2 regions of the Shewanella sp. Koi 1 genome follow, and region 1 is predicted to be linked to the other one. Evidence: riboswitches for the same ligand, from Rfam matches in the RefSeq annotation. Region 1 holds a riboswitch; the other holds the start of a gene.

The links. Region 1 has a riboswitch for cobalamin ahead of ACUZ8J_RS04590 (ABC transporter ATP-binding protein). Riboswitches for the same ligand answer to the same signal wherever they lie in the genome.
Region 2: it holds a riboswitch for cobalamin, as region 1 does, so the genes downstream of both, ACUZ8J_RS03655 (TonB-dependent receptor) here and ACUZ8J_RS04590 (ABC transporter ATP-binding protein) in region 1, are expected to answer to the same signal.

What each region holds. Positions count from the first base shown of each region.
Region 1 is NZ_JBREJM010000001.1:1,032,833-1,041,077, forward strand. Features, by position in the region: partial or broken gene metH (methionine synthase) at 526-4,261, opposite strand; gene ACUZ8J_RS04585 (histidine phosphatase family protein) at 4,472-5,194, shown strand; cobalamin riboswitch at 5,375-5,533, shown strand; gene ACUZ8J_RS04590 (ABC transporter ATP-binding protein) at 5,667-6,632, shown strand; gene ACUZ8J_RS04595 (FecCD family ABC transporter permease) at 6,629-7,777, shown strand; gene cobT (nicotinate-nucleotide--dimethylbenzimidazole phosphoribosyltransferase) at 8,051-8,245, shown strand, end outside.
Region 2 is NZ_JBREJM010000001.1:801,789-810,033, forward strand. Features, by position in the region: gene ACUZ8J_RS03640 (hypothetical protein) at 1-447, shown strand, start outside; gene ACUZ8J_RS03645 (hypothetical protein) at 451-1,887, shown strand; gene ACUZ8J_RS03650 (hypothetical protein) at 2,125-2,793, shown strand; cobalamin riboswitch at 2,919-3,152, shown strand; gene ACUZ8J_RS03655 (TonB-dependent receptor) at 3,262-5,220, shown strand; gene ACUZ8J_RS03660 (HDOD domain-containing protein) at 5,501-6,229, shown strand; gene ACUZ8J_RS03665 (LysR family transcriptional regulator) at 6,286-7,191, opposite strand; gene metE (5-methyltetrahydropteroyltriglutamate--homocysteine S-methyltransferase) at 7,392-8,245, shown strand, end outside.

The sequences.
Region 1 (8,245 bases):
AGAGGCAACACTAAAGCAGCAGAAGTTCACCTATCCCCTGCGAAGTTGCCGCTGGGCGTTGGAATAAATTGCGTGAGTCTCGGCATGGATGCCGAGCTAGCTTTCGGACTCTCTGTTTTACGTCAAGGGGATGCCCTAGCGGAAGCGTTAGCGATTTTCGAATAAGTACGAAGCCACTCTTTTTGTGGCTAATATTTTAATTAATTAGCCCACAAAATATATGCTGAAACTGATAGGTACACCAGATAGGGCACTGTTGCACCAGTGACCTTCTAAAACATGGATGTTTTAGTAGAGCCTACAAGGATGTATTTACGGCGTGTCACTGGGGTAACAGTGCGAAAGCCTGCGGCAGGCAATGAGTTGCACCATTACTTTACAGCGATATGGTTGCTAGTTCGCAATGCAAAACGAACCAGCAACATCGGGTGTGGGGTGAAGCCCCACGACTTTGATTTTGATTTAAAATTTCAAACGAAGTTTGAATCAGCTTTTCAAACCGCGTTAGCGTAAGCTCGATCCTGATTACTCAGGGTCATAATCCAACACTGGCGCCAGCCACTTCTCCGTCTCTGCAACAGTCATCCCCTTACGCTTCGCGTAATCCTCCACCTGATCGCGGCCAATATTGGTCACGCCAAAGTAGCGGGATTTCGGGTGGGCAAAGTACCAGCCTGATACCGCGGCGGTCGGGAACATGGCGTAACTTTCAGTAATGTTTAAGTCGATGGTTTCATTCGGCTTTAACAGTTCCCACAACAGGCCTTTTTCTGTGTGATCCGGGCAAGCGGGGTAACCCGGTGCGGGGCGGATCCCTTTGTATTTCTCACGAATTAAGGCTTCGTTATCGAGCTGTTCATCGGCGGCATAACCCCAGAATTCCTTACGCACACGCTCGTGCATCCGCTCGGCAAAGGCTTCGGCTAAACGGTCGGCTAAACACTTGAGCATAATGGCATTGTAGTCATCATGGTTCGCCTCAAAGCGGGCGATATGCTCATCGATACCATGGCCAGCGGTCACGGCAAAGCCGCCCATATAGTCGGCTACGCCGCTGTCTTTTGGCGCCACAAAGTCGGCCAGACAGAAGTTATCGTTACCCACACGCTCAAGCTGCATCCGCAGGTGATGGGTGGTCATTTCGACTTCGGTGCGAGTCTCGTCGGTATATAGCTCAATATCATCGAAGCCGACGGTATTGGCGGGGAATAACCCAATCACGCCCTTGGCGGTGAGCCATTTTTCATCGATGATTTTTTGAAGCATCGCCTGACCATCGGCGAACAGCTTCTGCGCCTCAACCCCCACTACGTTGTCGGTTAAGATCTCGGGGAAATGGCCGTGCAGCTCCCAGGCGCGGAAGAAAGGCGTCCAGTCGATACGGTCGACTAAATCGGTTAATGGATAGTCTTCAAATACTTGGCGACCCAGCACATTGGGCTTGAACGGGGTGTAGTTTGCCCAGTCGTGCTGGCAGCGGTTTTCGCGGGCGGCTTCCAGCGAGACAATTTCCTTACGCTTGGTTTGCGATAAACGCTTAACGCGCATCTCTTCGTATTCGGCGTAGGTCTCATCGATAGTGGCTTGGCGAGTTTCATTGCTGATTAGCTTGCTGACCATAGGCACGGCGCGTGAGGCGTCGGCAATGTAAATCGCGCCATGGGGATAATGGGGCGCAATCTTCACCGCGGTATGGATTTTCGAGCAGGTCGCGCCGCCGATAATCGCTGGAATGGTAAGACCTTCACGGTGGAAGGTTTTCACATTGTGCACCATCTCATCAAGGCTTGGGGTAATCAGCCCCGACATGCCGATAATATCGATATTGTGTTCTTTAACCGCCTCGAGAATGCGCTCTACCGACACCATTACGCCTAAATCGAACACCTCAAAACCGTTACAGGCGAGCACCACGCCGACAATATTTTTGCCGATATCGTGCACATCGCCTTTTACGGTCACCATCAAAATCTTACCGTTAGATTGGCCTTCGACCTTCTCTTGCTCGATAAAGGGGTTGAGGTAGGCCACGGCTTTTTTCATCACCCGCGCCGACTTCACCACCTGTGGCAGGAACATTTTGCCCGAGCCAAACAGGTCGCCGACGATATTCATACCGTCCATCAGCGGGCCTTCAATCACATCCAAAGGCCGTGAGGCAAGTTGGCGCGCCGCTTCGGTATCTTCGTCGATAAATTCGGTGATACCTTTGACCAGCGCATGGGCGAGACGTTGATTAACCGGCCATGAGCGCCATTCTAAATCTTCTTTTTTCGCACTACTTGAGCCATCGCCCCGGAATTTTTCAGCAATCTCAAGCAATTGTTCGGTATTGTTTGAGTCTTCAACTGGACAGGGCAGGTTGAGCACCACGTTCTCGACCTTATCCTTAAGCTCGGGGTCGATATCATCGTAAATCGCTAGCTGACCCGCGTTGACGATACCCATGTCCATGCCGACTTTAATCGCGTGGTACAGGAATACCGCGTGAATCGCCTCACGCACTGGGTTGTTACCGCGGAAGGAGAACGACACGTTCGACACCCCGCCGGAAATCATCGCGTGGGGCAGGGTGGCCTTAATCTCTTTAATGGCTTCAATAAAATCGACGGCATAGTTATCGTGCTCATTGATACCCGTGGCAATGGCGAAGATATTTTTGGTCGAAGATAATGTCTTCGGGCGGAAAGCCGACCTTATCGACTAGCACGCGGTAGGCGCGGGTACAGATCTCGACTTTGCGCGCCTTAGTGTCGGCCTGACCTTGCTCGTCGAACGCCATAATAATGGCCGCGGCGCCGTAGCGTTTTACTAGGGTTGCCTGCTCGATAAACTTCTCTTCGCCTTCCTTCAAGGAGATAGAGTTCACAATTCCCTTGCCTTGAATACATTTGAGGCCCGCTTCAATCACCTCCCACTTAGAGGAGTCGATCATAATCGGCACCCGGCTGATATCCGGCTCAGAGGCGATAAGATTTAAGAACTTATGCATCACCTCGACGCCATCGAGCATGCCTTCGTCCATGTTGATGTCGATGATCTGCGCGCCGCTTTCTACCTGTTCACGGGCGACATCGAGCGCCTGCTCGAACTTACCTTCTTTGATCAGTTTTAAAAACTTGGCCGAGCCTGTGACGTTGGTACGTTCACCCACGTTCACAAATAGGGTTTGGGCGTCGATAGTGAGCGGTTCCAAACCCGATAGACGGCAGGCGACGGGGATCTCGGGTAATAGCCGTGGGGCAAAGGGCTCTACAGCTTCGCGAATGACCTTAATATGCTCGGGCGTGCTACCACAGCAGCCGCCGATAATGTTGAGCATGCCTTCACGGGCCCATTCTTGGATAACGCTCGCCATATCCTCTGGGGTTTCATCGTAACCGCCAAACTCGTTTGGTAGACCCGCGTTAGGGTGCGCCGACACATAACATTCGGCGATGCGAGATAATTCTTCGACGTAGGTGCGCAGCTCCTTAGGGCCGAGGGCACAGTTAAGGCCGATGGATAAGGGCTTGATATGGCGAAGGGAGTTATAAAAGGCTTCGGTGGTTTGTCCGGTCAGGGTTCGGCCCGAGGCATCGGTAATGGTGCCGGAGATCATAACTGGCAAACGCACTGGTGAATTTGGTCCAAAGAGTTCATCGAACACGGTTTCGATGGCAAATAAGGCGGCCTTAGCGTTTAAGGTATCGAAAATGGTCTCAACCATAATGATATCGGCGCCGCCTTCTATCAGGGCGCGGGTCGATTCGCAGTAAGCGGTCACTAACTCATCGAAATGGATATTGCGAAAGCCTGGATCGTTAACATCGGGGCTGATAGAGCAAGTGCGGTTAGTGGGCCCTAACACACCGGCGACATAACGTGGCTTACCCGTGGCTTGCTCGATTTCATCACAGGCCTCACGGGCGAGGCGCGCACCTTCGCGGTTAATTTCGGCGGACAGCGACTGCATATCGTAGTCGGCCATGGCGATAGTGGTGGCGTTAAAGGTATTGGTTTCAATAATATCCGCACCGGCTTTAAGGTAGTCGATGTGAATTTGTTTGATGATATCTGGCTGCGTGAGCACTAAAAGATCGTTATTGCCCTTAACGTCGGTATGCCAATCCTTGAAACGCTCGCCACGGTAATCGGCTTCTTCCAGCTTGTAGCCTTGGATCATAGTGCCCATGGCGCCGTCTAAAATCAGAATGCGCTTTGACAACTGGTTGCGAATGTCTGCCAGTGTTTGGCTGGCTCGATGGAGAGATATCGCCATAAAATGATTACCTTTACTACAGCTAAGTTGAGTCCAAAGTACGCAATCGGGTGACAAATTGCATTTTATTATTGAATGTCGTTCGTTATGTTTTGGACATTTATACGTATAGACGTCCATAATACGCGACATCGGATTGTCAGGGCAAGGTTAAAGTTGGTATAGCATAGGCGAGATAACCCAGATAAAAACGATAAAAGGAAAGATCAGATGAAGCAGCTCAGGTTATTACTGTTACGCCATGGAGAATGCGAGGGCGGGGCGATTTTACGTGGCCGAGTCGATGTGCCACTGAGCGACAAAGGCTGGCGGCAGATGTCGGCGGCGGTGGAGGCGCAGGCGACTGTGTGCCACGGTATTTATAGCTCGACCTCAAGGCGCTGCGCCGAGTTTGCCAAGGCCTTTGCGGCTGAGCTGCATTCGAGTGCATCCGTGGGCAGGAGTTTAGATGCGCCCGCGTCTTTGCCGCTTAAGGTCAATCTGCTGGAGGCGTTACAGGAAATAGCCTTCGGCGATTGGGATGGTTGCCTGCTCGATGACTTATATCAACGCGACGGCGAGCGGATGGCGGCCTATTGGCAGAATCCCTGGGAGGTGACGCCGCCCAATGGCGAAGCCATGGCAAGTTTCGAAGCCCGAGTCGATGGGGCGATAGAACAAATCCTCGATAAAGAGTTTGCCCTGCTGGCGATGGATGATGAACAGGCCCATGGGGAGTTTAATGCCAATGCACCCGCGGCCAATATCTGGGTAGTGACCCACGGCGGGGTTATTCGCCATTTGATGTCAAGGGCGCTGGGGGCGGTGAAAACCTTAGGTTTTTACAGTCAGCTCGCCTTACCCGTGGCGGCGGTGGTGACGATTAATGTCCTCGAGGATGAGCAAGGTAAAAGATACTGGCGTTTAGACTGGCCCTCGGGCCACTGTGAGTAGCTTAAACGCATCTGCCATCGCTATGATGAAAATTTTCTGATTTAAACAGCATTGCCTAATGAGCAAGATATAGGATAATGCTTTTCCCTGACGTTTGAGCCAGATAACGAACCCAGTACGTTAAGCTCAAAGGTCGCAGAAATAGGTGTTAGGAATTTTGTGCGATTGAGTGCTATTGCTTAAAGGCAACAGTATTTAAGCGCGCCGGATAACCCAAACATAATAGGGAATCGGGGAGCTGCCCGTCAGTAGCCCGAACTGTACCCGCAACTGTGAGTAGTCGAAGCATTTTGCTTCTTACCTACGAGTCAGGATACCTGCCTATTTCTGTTTTCGCTGCGTGCAGCCTTAGTTCTCGAGCGGGTAACTCGAGGGAGCAGAAGATGACATTAATGAGTTTCGCCCTGTTGGCCCAAGCGGCTGCTGGCACAAATAACACCAATCAATATCCATGTGGGAGCAATCGTTAGTGATGCATTCCACATCGAGCCTTGCGCCCTTAGCGCCCGCAGCGACTTCCGCCAATATGGCCCTTAAGGTCAGCCAATTGAGCTGGGCGATTGAGGGAAAAACCATTCTCTCGGAGATAAGCTTTGCCTTGCCGCAGGGGGAAATGCTCGGGCTGATTGGCCCCAATGGCGCGGGTAAATCCAGTTTACTGCGCTGTTTATACCGCTTTATTCGCCCTGCTAAAGGGCATATCAGCCTGTTTTCGCAAGATATTAGCGAGCTATCGCCAAAGGCGTTTGCCTGTAAAGTGGCGGTGGTGCAGCAGGATACGCCGCAATATTTCGATATGACCACAGAGCAATTGGTTGCCATGGGACTCACGCCCCATAAGGGCATGTTTGATAGCCATTCCAGCGAAGACAGTGACAAGATTGCCAAAGCGCTGGAAAAGGTCGGTCTGAGCCATAAAGTGCATCAGCAATACGATCGATTATCGGGCGGTGAGAAGCAGCGCGCCCTGATCGCCCGCGCCATAGTGCAGCAGCCGCAGTTATTGATTTTAGATGAGCCGACAAACCATCTCGATATCCGCTATCAAATTCAAATCTTAGAGCTAGTGCGAAGCCTTGGGATCAGTGTCATCGCCTCGATTCATGACCTGAATTTAGCCAGCGCCCTGTGCGACCACTTACTGCTACTGGATAAGGGGCAGGTGAGTGCCATGGGCACGCCGGCTCAGGTGTTAACCGAAGAACGTATTGCCGAAGTGTTTGGGGTATGCGCCCAAGTGACGCCCCATCCACAGCATGGTAACCCCTTGATTAATTACTTTTATGGTTATCAAAAGTCTAAGAGCGATACTGCGGACGCAGCGAGTGACTCCCACCCCGTTTCGGCTCAAGCGTTACCTCCTGTGGCCTGCGCCTGTCATAACCCCGGGGCGCCTAACGCGGCCTTGCATAAGCATAGCGTTGAACCCACGCCATGATAGACACACTCAAATTGGTGACCATGAATTTTTTTAGCCACATTTTTACGCCGCTCACCCGCCAGCAATGGCTGATTTTAGGCTTGGCGGGCTTTGCCCTGCTCACCCCCATCGCTGCCGCGAGTTTTGGCGCGGCAAACATTAGCTTTTTAGATGTGCTGCATGTGTTTATCAATAAACTCAGTCACCTGTTTATGACTGATGAGGCCGTGAGCACCAGCAGCATGACAGAGCGGATTGTGATGGAGCTGCGACTGCCACGGATTTTACTTGCCTTTGTGGCGGGGGCTGGACTGTCCTTGGCGGGGAGCGTGCTGCAAACCGTGACCCGTAACCCCCTTGCCGATCCTTATCTGTTCGGCATTAGCTCCGGCGCTTCGTTTGGTGCCGTGGTCATGTTGACGCTGTTCACTGGTTCTGGCCTGTTTGGCAATGCGGGCGCGATAGCCAATTCGGGGATTTTTAGCGGCGCAGGGGGCTTTGCGGGGCTCTTGTGGTTTAGTTTGCCCTTCGGCGCCTTTATTGGTGCCAGTCTGTCGGTGCTAATCGTGCTGGCGTTAGCTGGGTTAGGTCTTAAGAGCCAGGTAGAGCGGATGTTGCTCTCTGGCGTGGCAACCTCCTTTATGTTTGGCGCGTTAACCAGTTTACTGCTGTACTTTGCCAGCCCACAGGCCACCGCATCGGTATTGTTTTGGAGCCTTGGCAGTTTTGCTAAGGCCAGTTGGTCGCTGTTGGTGCTGCCGTCCTTAGTGGTGCTGGTGAGCTTTTTAATTATTCTGGGTTGGAAGCGCCAAATCATGGCGTTGCAAGCGGGGGATGAAACGGCTCACACCTTAGGGGTGAATGTGCCTAAGCTGCGCCTCAATATGCTGCTGCTCTGCTCGCTTATCACCGCCATTTTAGTGGCGACCTGTGGCGGCATTGGCTTTGTCGGCTTGATGATCCCGCACACAGTACGTTTGTTATTCCCCGGTCGTCAGCCCATCTTACTGACGGCGCTGGTGGGCGGCCTGTTTATGGTGTGGATTGATGTGCTCGCCCGATGTTTGCTTGGCAATCAGGAATTACCCGTAGGGATTATCACCGCCGCGATTGGTAGCTTCTTCTTTTTGCTGATTTTGCGTCGGCGCAAGCTATCGAACTAGTTATTTGCATGCTGATTTTGATAAGCAATTGTTCGATAAGTGATTGTTGAAAGAGAAATTGCCCAACTCGAATGAGCCAAATTCGTACTTAGTGCGTATAGCAAATCGCTGCCGAATGCGTCGTAGTGGTTGTTCTAGAATGTAGTTGCGAACGCATCCTTGCGAACAAATCGTTGTGAACGAATCGTTGTGAAAGAATAGTCGCGAGCGTATTAGCCAATAAGTTATGAGTAGCGGCTCCACATGGGAGCCTAAATTGCCACTGGAGCGTGAATGTCTCAATCTGCCCTGTTATTTCAAATCGAGCCTGCGAGTCGAGCGCAGGATCAGTTTATTCAACAAAAGATCGATCTGAAGACTAAGCCGCCGGGCGCTCTGGGGTTGTTAGAACCCTTGGCGCTGCAAATTGCCCGCATCCAAGGGCCGCAGCAATTACAGATAGTTAACCCAACCATGTTGGTGTTTGCT
Region 2 (8,245 bases), 230 kb from region 1:
GCATTGGAATTAACCGCAGAAAAGTTAGCGGCATTGAAGGCACTGTGTGAGGCCAAAGTACTAAGGTTCGGCTTGGCGGATGAAAAGCAATGCTCCGTCGATTTTGCGGTGCACCTCGATTATTTACTCTGCTTGGTGACATTAGTGCTCGACAATACCGCACTGAACCGCCAAGCGGTGCAGGCTATCGGCCCAGTTCAACGGCTGCTCTTAACAGCCTTAGTACAGGCGAAGGCGTTCGACACCCTAAGCCAAAACAGTGCGCAGGCGCTGGATAAACAAATTCAAGTTCTCCTAACCCGTATCGATTCGCGTCAGGGCTTTGAATACCAACTCAAACCGTTACTCGAGTCGATATCAGCCAAATTAGCACAACCCAATCAGCAACCCGCGTTGTCAGTAACCAAAGTTTCAGCAACCAAAGTTTCAGCAAATACAGGGAAATAAGTAATGCAGTCTTATCCTATCTCACGCCCCTTGGCACTGGTGGCCGCCTTAGTGGCGTTACAATTAACCGCCTGTAGCCAACCTAAACCCGTAGCCGTAGTCGAAAATGAAAAGGAATCCTTGCTGCAATTTGATAACGGCAAGCTTATCCAGTTTCAGGAAAAGGCGAATCCGAATTATCGCCATATTCCCTGCGATTTACCCGCAGTCGAGACTGTGGTGACCAACAGTACGGCCTTCGCCGCATTAACTCAGTCGGGTGAGGTGATCACTTGGGGTGACAGTTTTGCCGGTGGCGATAGCCGTGAAGTGACAGAACAACTTAAGCAAGTGAAGCAAATTGTCCCGGTTAAAGATGGGTTTGCTGCGCTGCGACAAGATGGCACTGTGGTCTATTGGGGCAATGCGGGGAAATTAAGTCTGGACAAGGCATTGCAAGCGCGCATGACCAATATCACTAAGCTCTTCGCCAACCGAGAAGCCCTAGCCGCGCTCGATGCCAATGGTAAGGTACATACTTGGGGCTATGGGCCTTACGGCGGCAATAGTTTGCAGGTGCAAAATGACTTAGTCGATGTGGTCGATATCTTTGCTAAAGGGCGCAGTTTTATTGCCCTGAAAAAAGACGCCAGCGCTGTAGTGTGGGGTGAGGTTGAAAGTTCGACCAATATGAAGAAGTTGCAGTCGCAGCTGACGGATATTAAACATATCGAATATTTTCAAAACACCTATGCCGCTTTGAAAAAAGATGGCTCAGTGGTGAGTTGGGGCTGGCGCAGTGATGCTTATCCGATCCGCAGTGCCCTTGAGGATGTGGCGAGTCTCACGGCAAACAGTTGCGCGTTTGCGGTGTTAAGTCCAACGGGGGATGCCCATTTCTGGGGCGATGGCATTAACTGTGGCGTCGATTGGATCAAGAAAACCGATATCACAGGCGTGAAGGAGATTATCAGCGTCGGCCCGGGATTCTTGCTACTGCGTGACAATGCTACGCCGCAAATTCTCGCCGACGATACGGATTACGCCTATCTGTTTGGCTTTCATCATGCTCAAGCGATCCTCGACAAATATTGGCAGCAAGGCAGCAAAATTACCCTAGGTAAGTCCTCCTTTGCCTTTACGCGCCCCGACGGCAAAGTGGTACCCGTCGGTTATCGGGCAGACCTTAAAAATGTCGAGCAACTGATTGAGCGCATTCCACGCCTCACTTGGCTAGCACCGGCAAATGATGGTTTTGTGGGGATCAGTGAAAAGGGAGAATGGGTCTCTTGGTCGATGAATCTCGGAATGTTTGATAAACCGTCGGTACAACCTGCCGATTCCTTGGTGGTTAAGCCGCTGGAATTCACCCCCGCTGCCCAATGTGAGACCCCAGAGCAACGGCAGGCGATTTTGAGTCAGGCAAGGCCGCAGCGGAAAATCAATTGGTCATTTGACTAACTCATTGTAGGGCATTTCTCTGCTGGTGAAAGTTCATTCACCAGCTTTTTAAATCCATCATCGACCCTATCTTTGGCTGCTATTTGCTGTTTTACAGTTGTTGTGACTGTATAAGTATCATTTTGTTTAGCTTTTTAACTGTTATCTTATTTACATCTTCGCTAGAATGCTGGATGTTTTCTATGCAATTTCATATGTCGTATTAACCCATAACAATGCGATACAAGGATGATAATAATGAAATGTATACCCCATATGCAGATGAGGTTATGGCAGGGCGCGAGCGTATTAATGCTGTGCAGCCTAATCGGCTCTGAATCCGTCGAGGCGAAATTGGATATGCCTCGCAGCGTAAGTGGCGCGTCGCATACCCATGTGTTGCCTGTCTTTAGTCAGCAATTAGGATTTAATCTGCCAAAGGGTTGGCGTCAAGCCTACCATGAGGAACGTGCGGGTATGTTTATGGCGGAATTTGTGCCGGAGCAGGAGGCGCTCAATCAATGGAGTGCGCTGTTTTGTGTGCAAGGCTTTAAGGACATGGCCGAAAGCGTGAGCCCCGAGCAGTTTTTAGATGCGATGGCTGAAACTTACCAAGCCGCCTGTGACGGTGAAGTAGTGTATCAAAAGCTAGGGGATACCCAAGTAGACGGTCACGAAGGTTTTCAAGCTATTCTCGGTTGTACCACAATGCCGAATGTCCATAGCGCGACTCAGTTTAATCCCAGTGCTTTTACCTCTCATCCCCAGGGCGAAATTGGTTACTATACCGTGGTAAGTGGTAACAAAGACTTGTATTTACTGCATAAATCGATGCGTGGCGATGTGTTTTCTGCCGACAAACCTCCCTTGCAGGCGGCCAACAGTGCTGACTTTATTTCTGGCTTAGCGCCCTATTCATTAAAGTAGTTGTCAGTCGAGAGACGGATGAGCATGGACTTTCATCCGTATAGACGTCTATAATGCGCGCGCTCAGGCTTGATATGCCACGAGCCTTATTGGGCGTTAACTGGTTTTTCGCCCTCTGAACCTATTTTTAGTCAACCTTCTGTGGTGCTTGCGATGCATTCGTCGCGAGATAATCGGGAAGCCAGTGAAATTCTGGCACTGCCCCCGCAACGGTAAAAGGTGAGAGACGACCGCATTCGCTAGGTAGCTCAAGGTGAGCCAGAGAATCGAGTGTGCAAAGGTCTGTTTCGCGTTAGTCCTTCTATTGCTTGGATTAACATAGCCTAAGTCCGGAGACCGGCCCTAAAGGTGTTTTTGAGATTTCGGTGGGCAGATCTCAAAATGCGATAGTGACTGTCAGTATTTGTTACTGAATCAACGGTATCGTGGCGCCAATGCCCCGTTTTCCTTGCAGGAGTTAAAGGTAAAATGGGAACACATCCAACTAAAATCGCGCTGCTGATCGGCAGCCTTTGCAGCTTTTCTGTTATCGCCCCCGCCGTGGCGGCCGATGATGCCAGCGTCGCCAAAGTCGATGAGCATATCGTCGTAATTGGCCGTTCAGACAAGACCCCCTTAAATATTGCCGCCAATGTGAATGTGATTGATGCCGCTGCGATTGAGCAGAGTGGCGCAACCAGCTTGACCGAAGTGTTACGTGGTCAAAGTGGTATTCAGCTGTCCGACAATAACATTGGTACTAGCTTCGCGATGCGCGGCTTTAGCGCCAGCACCGCCGTTAACAACACGCTGATTTTGCTCGATGGTCGTCGCTTAAATAACATCGATATCGCAGCCCCTAGCCTGAATGCCATTCCACTCAATTTAATTGAGCGCGTGGAGATTTTATCGGGCAGCGCGGGCGTGCTCTATGGCGATCAAGCTGTCGGCGGGGTGATTAACATTGTGACTAAGTCGCCAGAGAATACGGGCGGCAGCGTGCAATTATCCGGCGGCAGCTTTAATACCTACGAAGGTCGCGGCGATGTGTCGGGCGCCATCAATAAAGATTGGCACTATTTCCTGACCGGTAGCTACAACCAAGGCGATAACTATCGCAAGCACAATGCCAATGAAACGGGCTCTATCCTTGGCCGTATTCAATATAAAACCGCCACAGATTCTTTCTTTGTTGAAACCAGCTATTACGATGATGACCGCGAAAACCCAGGGGCGTTGACCCCTGAGCAGTTCAAAGAAAACCCACGCCAGTCTTTCAATTCCAATCAATATGTCCATGAAATGACCACAGCGGCGCGCAGCGGTTATCAGCATCAGCTTAACCAAAACTGGGCATTGGCGGCGGATCTGGATTACAGCGATACCTTAGTCAGTTCGCTCAATTGGGGTCAGAGCCATAATACTCGCTCACTGCTGATGTTTAGCCCTAAAGCGCTAGCCACCTACAGCACTCGTCAAGGTGAGCTAAACCTAGTCACTGGTTTAGACATCAGCCGCGGTAAGGCCGAGTTTGACTCTATGGCGCGCAGCAACGTGCAGGAAATGCAAAGTGCTTACCTGCAAGCCACTGTGCCATTAAGCCACACCTTAAGCTATGTAGTGGGCGGCCGTTATGCGCGGGTGACCGACGATCTGGTCGATGGCAATGTGTATCCAAACGGCATCGATTTAGATGAAGATGCGACCGCATTCGAGTTCGGTTTAAATTACCGTCCGAGCGCCGAGCACAGATTCTATCTACGTGGCGATGAAAACTTCCGCTTTGCTAAGGTCGATGAGCAAGCTTACACCCCGAAAGATGTCTATGGCTTAAAGCCACAGACAGGCCGTTCCTATGAGGCGGGTTGGGATTGGACTGTGGCCAGCCAAAGCCTACGCGTTAGCCTATATCGCCTCGATTTAGAAGATGAAATTGTCTTCGACCCAAGTGCTGAAAAACCTGTTGGCGGCAGCTTCCAAGGTGCCAACGTCAATGCCGATGCATCACGCCGCTATGGCGCGAGTGCCGATTGGGATTGGCAGGTTACTCAAGCCCTCACCTTAGGCTTGGAATATAACTATATTGATGCCGAATTTACCGACGGGGTGAATGATGGCAAGCAATTGTCTTGGGTGGCTGAGCATACGGGACGCGGTTATGTCAGCATGGATTTTGCCGAGCATTTCCAAGTGTTTGCTGAGGCAATTTACACGGGCGATCGTTTTATTGAAGGCGATAACGGCAACGAAGGCGATAAATTATCTAGCTATGTTTTAGGTAATCTAGCCCTTAACTATACCCGTGATGCTTGGTTAGCGAGCCTGCGTATCGATAACCTGTTTGATAAAGAGTATGTTAGCTCGGGTTACTACGGTGGCATTTGGGGTGATAGCTATTACTCAGGCCGAGGCCGTGATATTCGCTTGACTGTGGGTTACCGCTTCTAAGTTTGAAATTAATGCTTAACCGAATAAAGCCAGACTCAGTCTGGCTTTATTATTTCTGTTGTTTGGCTATGCGCAGAGAAAAATCCATTTTCTCGGTGTATTCTTTATAAGTTCAGCCTATTTTGAGATGGCCTAAGTCGTTGCTTGTGCTATAGATCACTTCATCTAAAGCATAGTCACAATTATTCTGCGACTTAGGGCTGAAATTCTCAGTAGTTTGGGTATGATGTGAGCGGTATTCGAATCATCTTATAGCTAATTAACAGGTGTAAAGTGTCTTATGACAGATCTTGAGCAACAGGTTTTTACTCAAGTGAGAGCCATCATAGCGAATGAAGAGCAAGTGATCGGTCGCCGTGGGATCTTAATTCCACTCAAAAAAGCGATCCTTGCCGAAGGCGACATTCGTAATGTGATCGATATTATTTCGAGCGATCCCGCATTAGCTGCCCACATGTTGATGCGCAGTAATTCGGCGCAGGCTTCAGGTGTAGTAAATCCTAAATCTCGCTCCTTAAAAGACGCCCTAATCCGTTTAGGCCAGGTCAATATTTATCGTTATGCCTTCACCTTCTATTTGAAAGAACGCCTCGATGAATTACCCCAACCCTATAAGAAGTTGGTACAAGGTTATTGGAAACTCACGGAAAATATCGCTACCGATGCGGTCGACAGCCTAGTCGATATGCCGGATGTCGATGTCGACCCCGATGAAGTACAAACCTTGGCGCTGTTTAGTGTGTTCGGGCAAATCATTGCCCTAACGGCCTTTGCTTACTTAAATGCCAGCTCTGAGCAATCTTTCCCGTTAAGCGTGATTAAGTCATTGATTGATAATCAGCAGCAGACCTTAACCATCGAAGCCTTTGAGGCCTTAGATCTCGATCAGGATCTGCGCCAAGAGTTTATGATCGCCCATAATCTGCGCCAGACCCGCAATCAAAATTCTCCCGGGTTAATCCTGCGCCGCGTGCTCTCGATGCGCGGCATGTTACTCAACCCGCTCTAAGCACTGCTCATAAAAAAGCCTGCAATTGCAGGCTTTTTTATGCTGTTTTTACGGTACTAATTGGATTTTTGCTGACGCGCTAAACCTTCGCTTGCTACCAGTTGCAGCCAGTTTTGCACTAAGGCCGAGTTCGCGCTGTGGCGGCGATAGGCCCCAAATAGTGGGCGCTTTAAGCCTTCTTGGCCGAGTTTGACTGAAGCTAAACTCAAGCCATGTCCCTCATTGATTGACCAGTTGGGTAGGGCGGCGATACCGTCCTTACAGGCGATGCGTTGCAATAACATCATGGTCAAATCGCAGGTCTTTTGCTCGCCGGCTTCAACGCCTGCGGGTTCTAAAAAGTGGCGATAAATATCTAAACGCGCCAGTGGCACTGGGTAGCTGATAATGGGTAAGCGGGCCAATTGCTTAGGCGTAACATAGGCTTCTTTCGCTAAGGGATGATCCTTGGCAACCACTAACTTCACTTCAAAATCAAACAAATGCTGATAGGCGAGCGAGTGTCCCGGTACGGGATCTGAGGTCAGTACTATATCGAGTTCGCCCATCTCCAAGGCATTGAGCGAATCGAATAGATGACGGCTCGACAGATCTAACTCGGCCTGCGGATGATCTTGCCTAAATTGCTCCATCACTGGCATTAACCAGCGAAAACAGCTGTGGCATTCAATCCCCACTCTGAGCTGATTGGTCTCTGTCTCTAGGCCATTTTTTAGATCCGTTTCCGTTTCTAACACCTTAGGCAGGATCTCTTCGGCGAGGTGCAACAGCCGTGCGCCTTCCTGAGTAAAGGAGAGGGGTTTGCTTTTACGCACAAAAATGGGCGAATTAATTCGTTGCTCTAACTCCTTAATTTGATGGGAGAGAGCCGATTGAGTGACAAAACGTTTTTTGGCTGCGCCCGCCAAGCTGCCACTTTCCTTCAGGGCCATTAAGGTTCGCAGATGTCTTAGTTCGATCATGATCACTCCAAGTGAATTTCGCTCATGTTGTGCTTGAAATCAATTCGGTTGCTGGCATAGAGACTATCACAATAAACTTCTAGACGTCCAGACGCCCATTGTGATTTATCTAGGCTTAAATGCGAAAAGTTGCCAAGAAAACACCATCAGCTGGGTGCAAGTGCCGAATATGGCTTATCTCAAATAAAGGAAGATATGGTATGCAATTAAACAGTCTAGGTTTTCCCCGTATCGGGCGTCGTCGTGAATTAAAGTTTGCCCTTGAAAAATACTGGCGTGGTGAGAGCACTCAAGCTGAACTGCATGAGGTGGCTAAGGAGTTGCGCCGCACCCATTGGCAATGGCAGGTGGCTGCGGGGATTGAGCAAGTGCCAGTAGGGGATTTTGCCTTTTACGATCAAGTGTTAACCCTGAGTGCGACCTTAAACGCTATCCCCGCTCGCCACCGTGGTGAGGGTGCTATCGATCTTGATACCTTATTCCGCGTTGCCCGTGGCCGCGCACCAAGTGGCACCGATGCGCCAGCCTCGGAAATGACTAAGTATTTCAACACTAACTATCACTACTTAGTGCCAGAGCTTAAGCAAGACCAAGAGTTCACTATCGCCTATGAGCAGTTTTTTGATGAAGTGGCCGAGGCGCAGTCCTTAGGTTATCAAGCCAAGCCGGTGCTGTTAGGCCCTGTGAGTTACTTGTATCTGGCAAAAACCGTGGGTCAGGATTTCGATAAACTCAGTTTATTGCCCAATTTATTAAAGGCCTATGCCGAAATACTTGCGCGTTTTGCTGCGCAGGGCGTGACTTGGGTGCAACTTGAAGAGCCTATACTGGCACTCGAATTAGCCGCCGATTGGCAAGCGTCAATTAGCCAAGCTTATCAAGCGCTTAAAACGGATCAAGTAAATATTTTACTCACCAGCTACTATGGCAGTATCAGTCATCATCAGACGCTGGTTTCCGCGCTGCCTGTGGCGGGTTTGCACCTCGATTTAGTGACTGCACCTGAGCAATTGGCCTTGTTTGCTAATGCATTAAGACCAGATCAAATTCTGTC